Regions from separate parts of the Gordonia polyisoprenivorans genome, predicted to be linked through region 1. Evidence: riboswitches for the same ligand, from Rfam matches in the RefSeq annotation. Region 1 holds a riboswitch; the other holds the start of a gene.

Region 1 (7,248 bases):
CGTACCGTAGGCGCAGACCGCGTGGTGTGGTCGAGAAGCCGGCGTCGACGAGGATCGCAGCGAGGTCGGACCGCAGCGATTCGGCACCGTCGATCTGATCGATCGCCAGCCGCGACACCCGGCCGTCGTGTACGACTCCGGCCAAAGCATGCGCTGCCGAACGCAATACGCTCTCGCTGTCGTCGAAGGTCAGGACGGTCTTTCCGCCGCGTTCGACGTAGATCGTGAGCGCACCGTTCACCAGTACCACCAGCGCACCAGGCTTGCGCCCCGGTCGATGGCCGCTCTCGGGGCGTTCGGGCCACGACAGGGCGGCACCGAAGGGATTCGCCGGGTCGGTGGCGGCGAGGACGACCGCGGTCTGCGTCGAGTCATCCCGATGGTCGAGGGTGTGGCGTCGTAGTTCGTCGACGGTCGCGGTGGCGGCGAACTGCGCTCCGCCGAGTCCGTCAACGTAATATCCGCGGCGGACGAATCCGTTGTCCTCGAAGATGTTGAGGGCCTTGTAGATCCGTGCGAATCCGCCGACCACCCCTTCGGCGACGACCGAGCCGCGGGTCACCACGCCGTACCGGGTGAGCAGTTGATCGCAGAGAACCTGGGTGGACACGGTCGGGTCCGTGGCGCGATCGGGCAGGGTGAACCAGCGACCGGCCACGGTGGCGGGGGTCGTCACCGCCGGAGTGGTCGAGATCAAATGGCGGGTCGTGAGTCGCGACGAGCGCAGTCGGGGAGCGCGGGCCCGGGAGCGGTGCGCCGGGGCCGTGCGTGATCCGCCGGACGATCGCGGCGTGAGCAGCGCACGTACCGGTGCGAACGAGTCGTTCGACAGACGACCCGACCACACGAGATCCCACAGTCCCGATTCGACCTCCGCGGTGATCGAGGTCGTCGACGCGGCGGCGGTCGCGTCGAGGTCGGTGAAGTCGCCCACGAATTGTGCGAATCGCAAGCCGCCGGAACCGGTGAAGGTCTCCACCAGGCGTCGATGCACGTCGGTCGTGTCGATCTCGTCGGGCTCGGGAAGGAGCACCTCGGCGAGATCGGCCGGGCACAACCGGATCCAACCGTCGGCACCGCCGATGCGTCCGGCGCCCGACCAGACCACCTCACCGGAACTGAGGAGCTCGTCGAGCATGGCGGGGCTGTAGTCGGCGACGCGCGACGGCAGGATCAACGATTCCCATGCCGACGCCGGAAGCGGTAGTCCGGCAAGCTGATCGATCGCCACCGACACCCCGTCGACCCCCGTCAGCCGATCATCGTGGTCGCCACGGCCGGCCTTGCGTGGTGCCACGTGCTGCCACCCCACGAGGAAACGCGACAGGGTGGCGTCGTCGACCGGCTCGATCTCGGCGCGGCTCGCGGCGAGCGATCCGCGCCGGATCTGGCCGAGCACATCGCTGTGACACCACTGGGTACCACTCGCCTCGGGCAGGAAGTCGCCCTCGATGACCTTGCGTTCGCCGGCCATGCGTACCAGCACGTCGCGGATGACGGCGACGCCGAGTCCGAGTGAGTCGGCCGCCTCGTCGACGGTGAACGGACCATGTGTGCGGGCGTAACGGTGTACGAGGTCGCCGACCGGGTCGGCGACCTGTTCGAGAAACGCCGCGGGAACCCCGAGCGGAGCGGGTACGCCCAACGCGTCACGCAGCCGAGCGGTGTCCTCGATCGCGGCCCAGAGCGCACGCCCCCGTTGGCTCACCGAGATGATGGCGCCGTCGCGGTGCAGCGCGGCGAGAACCGTTGCCGCGTCGACCGGTTGGGCGCCTGCAGGTACCGCGTCGGGGTCGTCGCCGCGGTATCGGGCATCGACGTCCTCGGTGGTCAGCGGCCCGAGCCAGCGCAACAGATCGACCACGTCCTGGGCATCGCGGGCCTGCCTCGACGGTTCGAGTCGTTGCAGGCGGTTGGTCACCTCCGTGATCACTCCCGGGTCGAGGAGTTCGCGCAGATCGACACGGCCGAGGAGCTGGGCGAGCAGGGCGGTGTCGAGAGACAGTGCCGCGGCCCGCCTTTCGGCGATCGGCGCGTCGTCGTTGTACATGAAGGCACCGACGTAGCCGAAGAGCAACGATGCCGCGAACGGCGACGGTGACTCCGTCTCGGTCTCGACGACCCGCACCCGGCGGGTGGCCACACCGCGCAGCAGGTCGATCAGCGCGGGCAGGTCGTAGACATCTTGCAGGCACTCCCGGACGGCTTCGAGCACGATCGGGAAATCCGGGAATTCCGAGGCCACGGCCAACAATTGGGCGCTGCGCTGACGCTGTTGCCACAGGGGCGCACGCCGACCGGGATCGCGGCGCGGTAACAGTAATGCGCGGGCGGCGCACTCGCGGAACCGCGAGGCGAACATCGACGACTCGGCGAGCGCATCGGTGACGAGTTGCTCGATGTCATCGGGGTCGATGGTGAACACCGCAGCGCCCGGCGGGTTGTCGTCGGTGTCGGGGAGTCGCACGATGATGCCGTCGTCGGAGGCGGTGACGGCGCCGTCGAGGCCGAGCGTCGTCTTCAGGCGCGCGGAGATGGCCGAGGCCCACGGCGCATGGACACGTAAGCCGTACGGGGAGTGCAGGATCAGCCGCCAGTCGCCGAGTTCATCGCGGAACCGCTCGACGACCAGCGTGCGGTCGGTGGGCAGATGGGTGGTGGCCTCGCGCTGTTCGGCGATGAGCGCACCGAGGTTGTCGCGGGCGTAGGTGGTCAGACCGAGCTCGTCGGCGCGGCGATCGAGTTCGGCGGGATCGGCGATCTCACCGGTGAACCGGCCGATGGCGGCGCCGAGTTCGGCCGGCCTACCGACGGCGTCACCGATCCAGAATGGCAGGCGTCCCGGTTGCCCGAACGCCGGAGTGACCAACACACGGTCGTGGGTGATGTCCTCGATCCGCCAGCTGGTGGCTCCGAGCGCGAAGACGTCGCCGACGCGTGACTCGTAGACCATCTCCTCGTCGAGTTCGCCCACCCGCGTTTGTTTCTCGCCGACCATGAACACACCGAACAACCCACGGTCCGGAATGGTGCCACCGGAGGTGACGGCGAGCCGCTGGGCGCCGCGACGTCCGATGAGCACGTTGCGTTCGCGGTCCCAGGTGACGCGTGGACGCAGTTCGGCGAATTCGTCGGACGGGAATCGTCCGGAGATGAGATCGAGGGTCGCCTCGTACACGCCGCGGCCGAGCTCCCGATACGGTGCACTGCGGCGCACGACCTCGAACCATTCGTCGACGTGGAGTTCGTCGATCGAAGCTGCGGCGATGGTCTGCTGGGCCAGGACGTCGAGCGGGTTGGTGGGTACCCGCAGTTCCTCGATCTCGCCCTGCCGCATGCGCGACACCGCCACGGTGCAGTGGATGAGGTCGGTGCGGTGTTTGGGGAACAGCACGCCCTGACTGATCTCGCCGACCTGGTGCCCCGCCCGGCCGATGCGTTGCAGACCGCTGGCCACCGACGGCGGCGCCTCGACCTGGACGACGAGATCCACTGCGCCCATGTCGATTCCGAGCTCAAGCGAACTGGTGGCCACCACGCATCGCAACCGGCCGGTCTTGAGTTCGTCCTCGATCTCGGCGCGCTGCTCCTTGCTGACCGACCCGTGATGTGCCCGGGCCAGTAGGGTCGTGGCCGCCGAGGACGCGCCGCTACCCATCACCATGGCCGGAGCGCCCCCGGCGACCCGCGGGTTGGCTGCGGCGGGCACCGCGGCCGGCGCGCTGCGGGATTCGGCGATCTCGTTGAGCCGTGCGGTCAGTCGCTCGGCGAGGCGACGGGAGTTGGCGAACACGATGGTCGTGCGATTGGCCTCGATGAGATCGACGATCGCCGATTCGACGTAGGGCCACAGCGATCCCGCGGTCGGGGAGAACGCGTCGTCGAGATCCTCGGAACCAGGTGCGTCCGGGGGCGGCGGGATGTTGGCCATGTCTTCCACGGGCACGTCGACGCGAAGATCGAAGGTCTTGCTCGCGGGTGGACGCACGATCGTGCACGGCGCGGCACCGGTCAGGAAGCCCGCGACCACCTCGGGCGGGCGAACCGTCGCCGACAATCCGATGCGCTGTGCGGGCGTCTCCAACAACTCGTCGAGACGCTCGAGGGACAGCGCCAGATGAGTGCCGCGCTTGGTGCCGGCCACCGCATGGACCTCGTCGATGATCACGGCCTCGACGCCGGTCAGTGTCTCCCGCGCCGAGGACGTCAGCATCAGGTACAGCGACTCCGGGGTGGTGATGAGGATGTCCGGGGGTGTGCGTACCAGGCTGCGGCGGGTCGCGGCGGGCGTGTCCCCGGATCGCAGGCCGACGGTGATCGCCGGCTCGGGATCGCCGAGTTCCTGCGCCGCGCGGGTGATGCCGGTCAGCGGTGCACGCAGGTTGCGTTCGACGTCGACGGCGAGGGCCTTGAGCGGTGAGATGTAGACGACCCGGGTGCCGCGTGCCCGATCCGGGCGCGCCGCGAGCCGGTCGAGGGCCCACAGGAATGCCGAGAGGGTCTTGCCCGAACCGGTGGGGGCGATGACCAGCGTGTGGTTGCCGTCGGCGATCGAGGACCACGCCCCGGTCTGAGCGGCGGTCGGCTCGGCGAAGGTGCCGCTGAACCAGCGCCGCGTGGGCGCGGTGAAGCGATCGAGGACCGACGGCGAAGCCATTCACCCATCATCCATGCCCCCTCCGACAAATCGCAGTGGCGGTGTTCTGCTCGGTTTGTCCGATGGGTCGTGCCGGTCACATTTGTCGGGTATAGAGTTCTCGCCAGATGCTGACGGAAACCCGGTGTGAGTCCGGGACGGTCGCGCCACTGTGAGCCGGGCCGGGGAGTCACCCCCGCCCGACGAGTCAGGATTCCGCCGAGCATCGATCCGACAAGCGCTGGGACGCGTCATCCCACGAAAGGACCTCCGATGGTTGCAACCACCCACCAGAACAAGGCACGGGCCCTTGCGGTACCCGACCTCTCCGTCGCGTCGGCAGCCCTGTGGCTGACCGCCACGTTCATCCTCGCCGCGATGGCCTACTACTTCATCGGTTACGACCAAGGTGCCTGGTCGGTGTTCGGCAACGACACCCACATCCATGAATTCGTGCACGACTCCCGGCACTTCCTCGGCTTCCCCTGCCACTGATCGAACGAGCACGGGAGACAACCGAACATGGAGAAGAAATTCATCGGCGCCGGCCTGCTGTCAGGACTGGTCGCCGGGATCGTCGCCTACGTTTTCGCTCGGATCTTCATCGAGCCGCAGGTGGCCAAGGCCATCGACTACGAGGACGGACGCAGTGAGGCCGAAGAGGCCCTGATGACCGCGCACGGGCACGGCGGCCACGAGCACGGCGCCGAGGTGTTCACCCGCTCGGTGCAGGAGAACATCGGCGCGGGTGTGGGGACCATCGTGTTCGCGGTGTCGATGGGCGCGTTCTTCGCAATCGCGTTCACGATCCTGTGGACCTACCTGGCGCATCACCGCACCGGAGCGGACCCACGTTGGGCCGCGGCCCTGATCGGGCTCCTCGGCTTCGTCGCGGTCTTCGGGGTGCCGTTCTTCGCGTATCCGGCCAACCCGCCGGCCGTCGGCGACGACGACACCATCGGTGCCCGGTCGACGGCGTATCTCACCCTCACCGTCATCTCGGTGGTCGCGGTGATCGCGGCGGTCGTGCTCGCGCTCTGGCTGCGGCAACGCTGGGGAGGGCTCGCGGCCACGGCGGCAGCCGCCGTCGGTTACCTGGTGGTCGTGACCATCGCGATCGCGCTACTGCCGGAATTCCACGAGGTTCCCGAGCCGGTCATGAACGGCGACACGATCGTCTTCCCCGGATTCCCGGGAGCTGTGATCGGAGACTTCCGGGTGTATGTGATCGCCAATCAGGTGATCCTGTGGACCGTCCTGACGACGACGTTCGCGGGCATCATGACCTGGCTGAGCCGGTCCGGTTCATCTCAGCGGGTGGCGACGCCGGCCGCGGCACACAGCTGATCTCTGCACCAACGTCCGCCCCGTGCACACGTGCAGGGCGGACGTTGGTGCGTTCGTGGGGTCTGCCGAGAAGGTGGGTGGGTCAGATGAGTACGCAGTCACCGCAGACGGCGCCCCGATCGCCGCTGACCCGATAGATCAAACAGCAACTGCGCCGGCGGAATCTCGGTCCCGCGCGTAACCGCCCGTCCTCGACATGGGGCTCGGCGAGAACACGGTCGGCCGCGGCGACGGCGAGAGCGCCCTGTTCGGGGCGCGCCGTCGCGATGAGTCTGGCGGCGCTGTTGGTCGCCGAGGCGACGTTGCCCCAGAGCGTTCGCCCACTCACGCCGAAGCCGTCGCCGACGGCGTCGGTGAGTGCACCGACGACTCCGTCGGCCGGGTTGGGCCGCACGTCGGTCGCGGCGGCGGTGACCGACAGCGGATACGGCCCGCCCAGTTCGTCCTGCCACCAGAGGTCCTCCGCCGCAACCGAGATCGGCGGTTCGTCGAGCGCAGCCACGGCGATCATCGGAGCGATGAGACGGGCGACCAGCCCGAGGTGGGTCACCGATGCGGCCACCCTCTGCTCGACGGGTGCCGCGGCGCCGGCCCCGAGTGCGGCGCGCACACGTTCCACCCGCGCCTCCAGCATGTGCGGATCCTCAATGAGAGCGGCCATTGTGAGCCACGGGGCATCACACCGTTGCCCGCGGGCATGCGTGCGGACGGCGAAGAAGGGGCCGAGGTCATCGAGAGTGGTCACTGCCGGACGAGCGTAGCCTGCTCGCCGACGGTCTGCGGGGTCGAGGGATGCATCCGGTTCATCAGGGCACCGAAGACCATTCCGATGACCAGCCACACGAGAGCCTGGTTCAGGATCGAATACCACCGGAACTTCCAGAGCACGTCGGCGTCGAAGCCCGGATAGACGATCTGCCCTGGCGCATAGACCCTTCCGTCGATCGTGAGTGGGTGATCGAGGATGTTGGTGATGGGTTGCGGTGTCTCGGTGGCGGCGCGTGCAAAGCCGAACTCACTGGAGTGGTCGACGTTTGCTGACAGATCACCGAGCGATGGCAGGACGCCCAGAACGATGCCGAACAGTATGAGGAAGCCGACTCCGGCCACGAGAATCGCACGTTGCGTTCCGATCCGGCGGTGCAGACGGTGCACGACGTACACCGCGAGGCCGAGTAGGACGAGTGAGATCGCGACCATTGCGAGGTAGAGCTGACCGCGGGTGTCGATCGTGAAGGTGTGCCCGATCGCCGGCGGATTGGCCG
Region 2 (7,248 bases), 2.3 Mb from region 1:
GTGGTGGCGCTGATGATCGGCCTCTCCGGGACGGCGTCGGCGCACGTGAAGGTGTCGGGAATCGACGCCACCGAGGGCGGATACGGCGTGTTGACCTTCCGGGTGCCCACCGAATCCGACACCGCGTCGACCACGGAACTGGCGGTGACCTTCCCGGACGACACCCCGATCATCTCGGTGTCGACGCAACCCAAGCCGGGATGGACGGTGCAGGTGGTCAAGAAGAGCCTGCCCACGCCGCAGAAGGACGACGACGGCAACGAGATCACCCAGTATGTCTCCCAGGTAATCTGGAAGGCGCAGACCCCGCAGGCAGCCATCGCGCCCGGGAGCTTCGACACGTTCAGCGTGTCGGCGGGACCGCTACCCGACAAGGCGACGCTCTCGTTGCCCGCCCAGCAGACCTACAGTGACGGCACCGTCGTGAACTGGAACGAGAAAGCGGTCTCCGGTCACGCCGAGCCCGAGCATCCGGCGCCCGTGCTCTCCCTCGCCGCCGCATCCGGTGGACACACGACCGATCAGTCGATGTCGAATGACTCGACTTCGTCACCGTCATGGCCGGGTATCGCCGGATTGGTCATCGCGATCATCGCCCTGCTGGTCGGGGTAGCCAACCTCGCGCTGATTCGCAAGGGGCGTTCATCGAATTGAGTTGGCGCAGAGCGCTCCTGGTGTTCACCGGGGTGGTATGTGCGTTGGTGATGGCCACTCCCGGCCTGGCCGGCGCACATGCCACCCTGGTCTCCAGCGTGCCCGCCGGCGACTCGCGAGTCGCCATCTCGCCGTCACAGGTGGTGTTGACCTTCGACGAGAACATCAGTGTGGGAGCCGATCCCGCGCGTGTCATCTCGGCACAGGGCGATCGCGTCGACACCGGCTCACCACATCTGATCTCGGCCGGCAACGCCCTGGTCATCCCGGTGCGCCCCGATCTGCCTGCCGGAAGTTATTCGGCCACCTGGCGAGTCATCTCCGCCGACACCCACGTGGTCACCGGGTCCATCGTGTTCGGCGTGCGGGCCGACCCCGGAGCGCCCGCCCCGGTGGCACCGCCGGTCGCCGCCTCGGTCGCCGCACTCGATCGCGCATCGCAGGTGCTGCTCTACGCGGGCCTGGTGGGCGCTGTGGGTCTCGCGGTGGTGTCGCTGATGCTGTATCCGAGAACGTTGGCGCTCAAACGATTCCGACGGGCGGTGGCGTCGAGTTGGGTTCTGGCGGTGCTGGCCTGTGCGGGGACGGTTCTCGTCCGGGCCGCCGAAAAGGCAGATGTCGTTGTGAGCCAGGCTTTCTCGGGCTCGGCCCTCTCCTCCGGCCTCGACGGTGGCGATACGAGGGTGGTGCTCATCAGAGCGGCCCTGGTCGTGGTGCTCGGGCCGGTGCTGTTCGCGGCCGCGCGCCGGCGAGTTCCACATGCGTGGGGTGCAGCGCTGATCGGGGCCTGCGGGCTGGGTGTCGCCGTCACCATCGCCGCCGACGGCCATGCGTCGGTGGGGGATCTGGCATGGCTGGCCGTGCCGGTCACCACCCTGCACGTGGTGGCAATGATGCTGTGGCTCGGCGGGCTGCTCTCGATGGTGCTGATCATATTGTCTTACAAGCACTCCCGGAACCCAGCCGCGGTGGCGTCCAAATCGGCGACACCTGAATCCCCGGAATCCGAACCGCCGACGCCTGAGCTGCTGACACCTGCCGTGTTGCACCGGTGGTCGAGGTGGGCGTTCGCCATGGTGGTCGTCCTGGTGCTCTCCGGGGAATTCCAGGCGTGGCGGCAGATCTGGCCGGTGCAAGCGCTGTGGGACACCACCTACGGTGTCGTGCTACTCGTCAAATCGGCTCTCGTACTGTCGATGCTCGGCCTGGCGGCATACGCGCGTCGTCGCCTCGGCCTCAGCCGTCTTCGGCGTTCGGTGCCGCTCGAGATGGCATGCGGCATCGCTGTCCTCGTCGTCACCTCCGTCTTGGTCACCGAACCGCCCGCGCGCACCACATACGGTCCGCCGGTGCAGGTGGTGGCCCCTCTCGACGACGGCTCGGCACAGGTGTCGGTATCGACAACGCGCCGCGGCGCCACCGTGGTGGACGTGACCCTCGATGACGGTCACGGGACGCCGATCCGGGCCCGGTCGCTGCGCGCCACATTGTCCTCGGAGTCGGCGGGGATTCCGTCGTTGGCGCTGAGATTCGTTCCGGCCCAATCGGACACAACGGACACGGGCTCGCCCGGGTCGGCCCGCTGGCACAGCGTTGCGGCGTCGGTTCCCGTCGCCGGTGCGTGGACACTGACGCTGACCGTGCAGTTCAGCGATTCCGACGCGCAGGTCACCACCGTCGGATTTGTCGTGTGGTGATGCCCCCGGGGTCGTGAGTTCCCGTCGGGAATTCCCCGGTCTGCGAGACGCCTCGTCGATTGATTTCACCGCCGAGGGAGTAGCGTCCTTCGTCAGCGCGTGGGAATCCAGGAAACCGGTGGAAATCCGGTGCGGTCGCGCCACTGTCATCCGTGCCGAACGGGCACGGTCAGCCAGACCCTGGCCCACGTCACCTTGTCCGGACGCGTAATCCAAAGGCTCTCACGTGAATTCTGCATCCTCGGCCGCCGGCCAGATCGGCTCGGCCGGTAGCACCAGATGGACCCGGACCGACTGGGTCCACGCCGCAGTACAACTCGGCGTCATCGCGGCGATGCACGCCGTGGCTTTCGGTGTGCTGTTCATGGTCATCGTGCCGCACCACTACAGCCTTGGTAAGCAGGTCTTCAGTGTGGGTCTCGCCGTCACGGCCTACACCTTCGGTCTGCGGCACGCATTCGACGCCGATCACATCGCCGCGATCGACAACACCACCCGCAAACTGATGAATGACGGCAAACGCCCGAAATCGGTCGGATTCTGGTTCGCCATGGGGCATTCCACGATCGTCTTCGTGATGGCGATACTCGTGGTCGCCGGCGCCCACGCGGTCTCGGCGCTCGCCGACGACGATTCGCCCGCCCGGCATGCGCTGGGCACCATCAGCACGATCGCGTCCGGCTCGTTCCTGTATCTGATCGCGCTGATCAACATCGTTGCGCTCATCGGTATCTGGCGGGTGTTCCGCTCACTGCGCCGCGGTAGTTTCGACGAGGAGCAACTCGACGAGGCACTCGACGGCCGGGGCTTTCTCGCACGACTCCTCGGGCCGGTGATGCGCCGCATCCGGCATCCATTCCAGATGTATCCCGTGGGTGTGTTGTTCGGACTCGGCTTCGATACCGCGACGGAGGTGGCTCTGCTCGCACTCGCCGGTACCGGCGCTGTCGCGGGATTGCCCTGGTATGCGATTCTCGTTCTGCCCCTGCTGTTCGCGAGCGGGATGAGTCTGATGGACACCCTCGACGGCATGTTCATGACCGTGGCCTACGACTGGGCGTTCGCCCATCCCGCACGCAAGATCTACTACAACCTGACCATCACCGGCCTGTCGATCGCGGTGGCGTTGCTCATCGGGACCATCGAACTGGTCAGCGTGCTGCACGACGATCTCGGCTGGGATGACCCGATCACCAACTGGATCAGTGGTTTCGATCTGAACACCGCGGGCATCGCGATCGTGATCATGTTCATCGTCGCGTGGGGTATCGCCATCGCCTATTGGAAACTGGCGCGGCTGGAGCACCGGCTGGTCCGGACCCCTCCGAACCTCGGTGACCATCCACCTCGGAGGAGACAGAACGTCTCAGATCAGCGTCGACCAGTAATCCCAGAAGTGCACACCGATCGCGACGATGATGATCGCGTACCACAGCGGCAACAGCACCCACAGCCAGCCGCGAAGGTCGTGGGCTCGTGGCGAGTCACCGAAAAGCCTTCCGGCGCTGAGGATCAACAGAATCGGCGTCAGCGTCCACACCACCATGCAGTAAGGGCACAGCGCGTTGATCCGGTAGATGCTCTGGAAGGCGAGCCAGTTGACGAAGACGAAACCCAGGGCGAGCCCGAGTGTTTGACCCGCCCAATACCACCGCGGCAGCCAGACGCGGGCGATGGTGAGCACGCCGGTCACGATGATCACCGAGAAGGCGGCGATACCGATCAGCGGATTGGGGAACCCGAAGACACGAGCCTGCTCGGTCACCATCACCGAGCCACAGGACAGCACCGGATTGATGCTGCAACTCGGCACGTACTCCGGGTTGATGAGCAGTTCGATGCGCTCGATCGTCAGCGTCGCCGCCGAGATGAACCCGAGGACACCGAGAATCAGGGTCACGATGCCGGTCGCGGTGGACACGTCGGGGCGCTGAAGCCACCACGGCCGGTCATCGGTGATCACGTCCGCGGCGATCAGCTCGTCGTCGGGCGGTTCGACCGCCGGTGCCTCAGGGTCCGGGGTGGTGCCGGAAGGAGAGGTGGTGCTGCTCATTGCTGGTCGCTTCGTCTCGGGGTGGATTACTGTGCGGTGCCGGCGGCCTGATTGATCTGGGCGAGGAAGGCATCGGGCCCCAGCTGGATGTTGAAATCCTGACCGTTGATCTTCACCGTCGGTGTTCCTTGGACCTGGGAGGCCGTGGTCTCCTGACCGACCCAGTTCTTGAACTGGCCGTCGGAGATGCACTCCTTGACGTTGGGTGCGCCCGCTTGGTTGGCGAAATCAGCGAGCTGATCGTCGGTCAGACCGGATCCGTTCTCCTCGGGCTGATTCGCGTACAGGATGGTGTGGAACTTGAGCCAGATGGCGAAGTTGTCGGCGCCCTTGGTCGCCTCGGCCACACACGCCGATGCATTGGCTGCGCGGGTGGAGTAATTGGTGCTCGACATCCGGTCGAGGATGGCCACCGGCTGATAATCGGTGGCGACCTTGGGATTGCTGCGCACCTGCGTCAGCGCGTCTCTGTAGACCTGCTCGAACTGCTTGCAGACCGGGCACTGGAAGTCCTCGTAGATCTGCACGGTCACCGGCGGGGTGGTGCCCTTGGGTGCGGTGGTGACGCGGAACGAGCTGTTGGTCGCGACCGACGGCGCGGTCGCGTCACCTGTGGAGGACTTGTTGGTGAGGATCACCGCGACGGCGACGATGACGGCGATGACGACGATCGCAACACCCGCCCCGATCTTCATGAAGAGCGAACGGCGCCGTTCGGCGGCTCGCGGATCGACGATCGGCTTCCGGCGTTTGTCTGCCACTTTTTGTCTCCCTGGTCCACGGGTTCTCCGGCATCGGTGTCGGGCTCCGGTCGGTCTGCGCAGGACCGGAGGACCGCCATGCCGGTGTTCAGGGTACTGGCAGGAATCTGAGGAGCATCTGAGCGGTAGGGGCCGGTGGGACGTTGGTCCCGGGTGGTTCTCGTCACGTGACGCCGATGCGGGCCTCGGCAGCGTGGTCGGTTCGCCTACGCCGCGTCGTAGACTGACGACGATGCCGTCTCGCAGCGGCGTTGCTAGGAGACATTGTTGTGACCGCCCCTGACGATGCCCACGCCGATCCCGGCGTGCCGCCAACCTCGACCGACGTTGCCGCGACCGTCGACACGGCGCCTGCCGGAACCTCGCCCGCCGGGACCGCTGTTTCCACCGACAATCCGGTGGCCGCCGGCGCTGCGTCTGTGGGGACGGCACGACGATCGAACGTCGCCGCGGTGCGCTGGGTGGGCGCGGTACTTGCCGCCGGATTGCTGGTCGTGGTCCTCTACGCGCTGGTGTCGGGTCCGACCCGCCACATCGAGCGCGGCGATCCGTACCCGGGTCTGACCACCGCGGTACTCGATGTGGCCGGATACTTCGTCGGCGCCACCCTTGCCGCGCTGTGTTTGGGAGCATTGGCGTTCGTGGTCGCCGGGTCGCGACCGGATTCCGACGGCATCATCGACGCCACCGTCTATCGCGCGCACCTCTTCGTCTCGCGCGCGACGCCGGTGTGGGCGGTGGTGGCCTGGCTGATGGTCGGCGTCGCCGCATCCGACGGGTACGGTCTCCCGCTCGGCAAGCTCGTGTCGTCGGGAACCCTGTTCGAGGCGATCGGCATCAGCGAGGAGGCGGTGGCCTGGCTGGTGGTCGCGATCTTCGCCACCGTCGTTGCGATCGCCGTCCGATTCTTTTTGTCCTGGATTGCGCACGCGGTTCTGCTGATCCCCACCGGAATCGCCGTCGCCGCGTTGCCGATGGCCGGCAACGGTGCTCAGGGACCCAACCACGATTACGGCACCAGCCTGGTGATCGTCCTGGTGCTGGCCATGGCCGTCTCCATCGGATACCGCGTCGCGTACGTGGCCGCCCCGACCGTGACGCCCGAGGCCGACCGCGTGATCCTCGAACGCCGGCACACCTCGATCGTCGGCGTCGCCGATGTGCTGGCGCTGATCTCCGGGGTGATCCTGATCGCGTTCCTGGTGCCGGTGCGCTATCTGTTCACCACGACCTTCGGGGTGACCTCGGTGGTGATGGTGGTGGGGTTGATCGCGGCCACCGCCTCGAGCGTCGTCGCGCTGCGGTCGGCGTCGGGCGCGACACGGCTGCGGCGGATCGAGATGGCGGCCGTCGCGGTGATGGCGGCGGTGTACGTGTGCTGGGCGATCATGGACACCCGGGTGGCGCCCGGCCTGCTCGCGCACCCGTTCACCGCGTGGGACGTGTTCCTCGGCTACGAGTTGCCGGGACCGCCGACCGCGTGGCGGCTGGCCACCTTCTGGCGATTCGACTTCCTCGTCGGCACCGCGGCCATTGCCGCGGCCGTGCTGTACGGGATCGGGGTGTTGCGGCTGCGTCGCCGGGGTGACGAGTGGCCGTGGGGTCGCACCCTCTCGTGGATGCTGGGCTGTCTGGTCCTCGTCGTCGTGACCGGGTCGGGGGTGCGCGCCTACGGTTCGGCGATGTTCAGTGTGCACATGGCAGAACACATGGCGCTCAACATGTTCGCGCCGGTGCTGCTGGTGCTGGGTGCGCCGGCGACCCTGGCCCTGCGCGCTCTGCCGACGGCCGGTTCGCGCCCACCCGGGCCGCGCGAATGGCTGCTCTGGGTGCTGCACTCCAAGGTGACCAGGGTGCTGTCGAATCCGGCGGTCGCGTTGCTGTTGTTCGTGTTGTCGCTCTACGTGGTGTACTTCACCGCCATCTTCGGCACGTTTGTCCGCTATCACTGGGGTCACGTGCTGCTGACGATCCACTTCATCATCGTCGGCTACCTCTTCTATTGGGTGATCATCGGTATCGACCCCGGACCCCGGCGCATCCCGTACCTGGCGCGCATCGGATTGCTGTTCGCGGTCATGCC

The links. A riboswitch is a leader RNA that binds a small molecule or an ion and turns the genes downstream of it on or off. The one in region 1 is predicted to bind cobalamin.
Region 2: linked by a shared signal. The riboswitch ahead of J6U32_RS27565 (HoxN/HupN/NixA family nickel/cobalt transporter) and the one ahead of J6U32_RS12180 (CbtB domain-containing protein) in region 1 are both predicted to bind cobalamin.

The regions. Positions count from the first base shown of each region.
Region 1 is NZ_CP072203.1:2,697,293-2,704,540, forward strand. It holds gene J6U32_RS12175 (ATP-dependent helicase) at 1-4,657, opposite strand, end outside; cobalamin riboswitch at 4,714-4,875, shown strand; gene J6U32_RS12180 (CbtB domain-containing protein) at 4,910-5,131, shown strand; gene J6U32_RS12185 (CbtA family protein) at 5,159-5,983, shown strand; gene J6U32_RS12190 ((2Fe-2S)-binding protein) at 6,066-6,728, opposite strand; gene J6U32_RS12195 (CbtA family protein) at 6,725-7,248, opposite strand, start outside.
Region 2 is NZ_CP072203.1:4,988,222-4,995,469, reverse strand. It holds gene J6U32_RS22365 (YcnI family copper-binding membrane protein) at 1-654, shown strand, start outside; gene J6U32_RS22360 (copper resistance CopC/CopD family protein) at 651-2,351, shown strand; cobalamin riboswitch at 2,416-2,554, shown strand; partial or broken gene J6U32_RS27565 (HoxN/HupN/NixA family nickel/cobalt transporter) at 2,686-3,567, shown strand; gene J6U32_RS22355 (vitamin K epoxide reductase family protein) at 3,718-4,404, opposite strand; gene J6U32_RS22350 (DsbA family protein) at 4,431-5,165, opposite strand; gene J6U32_RS22345 (cytochrome c oxidase assembly protein) at 5,435-7,248, shown strand, end outside.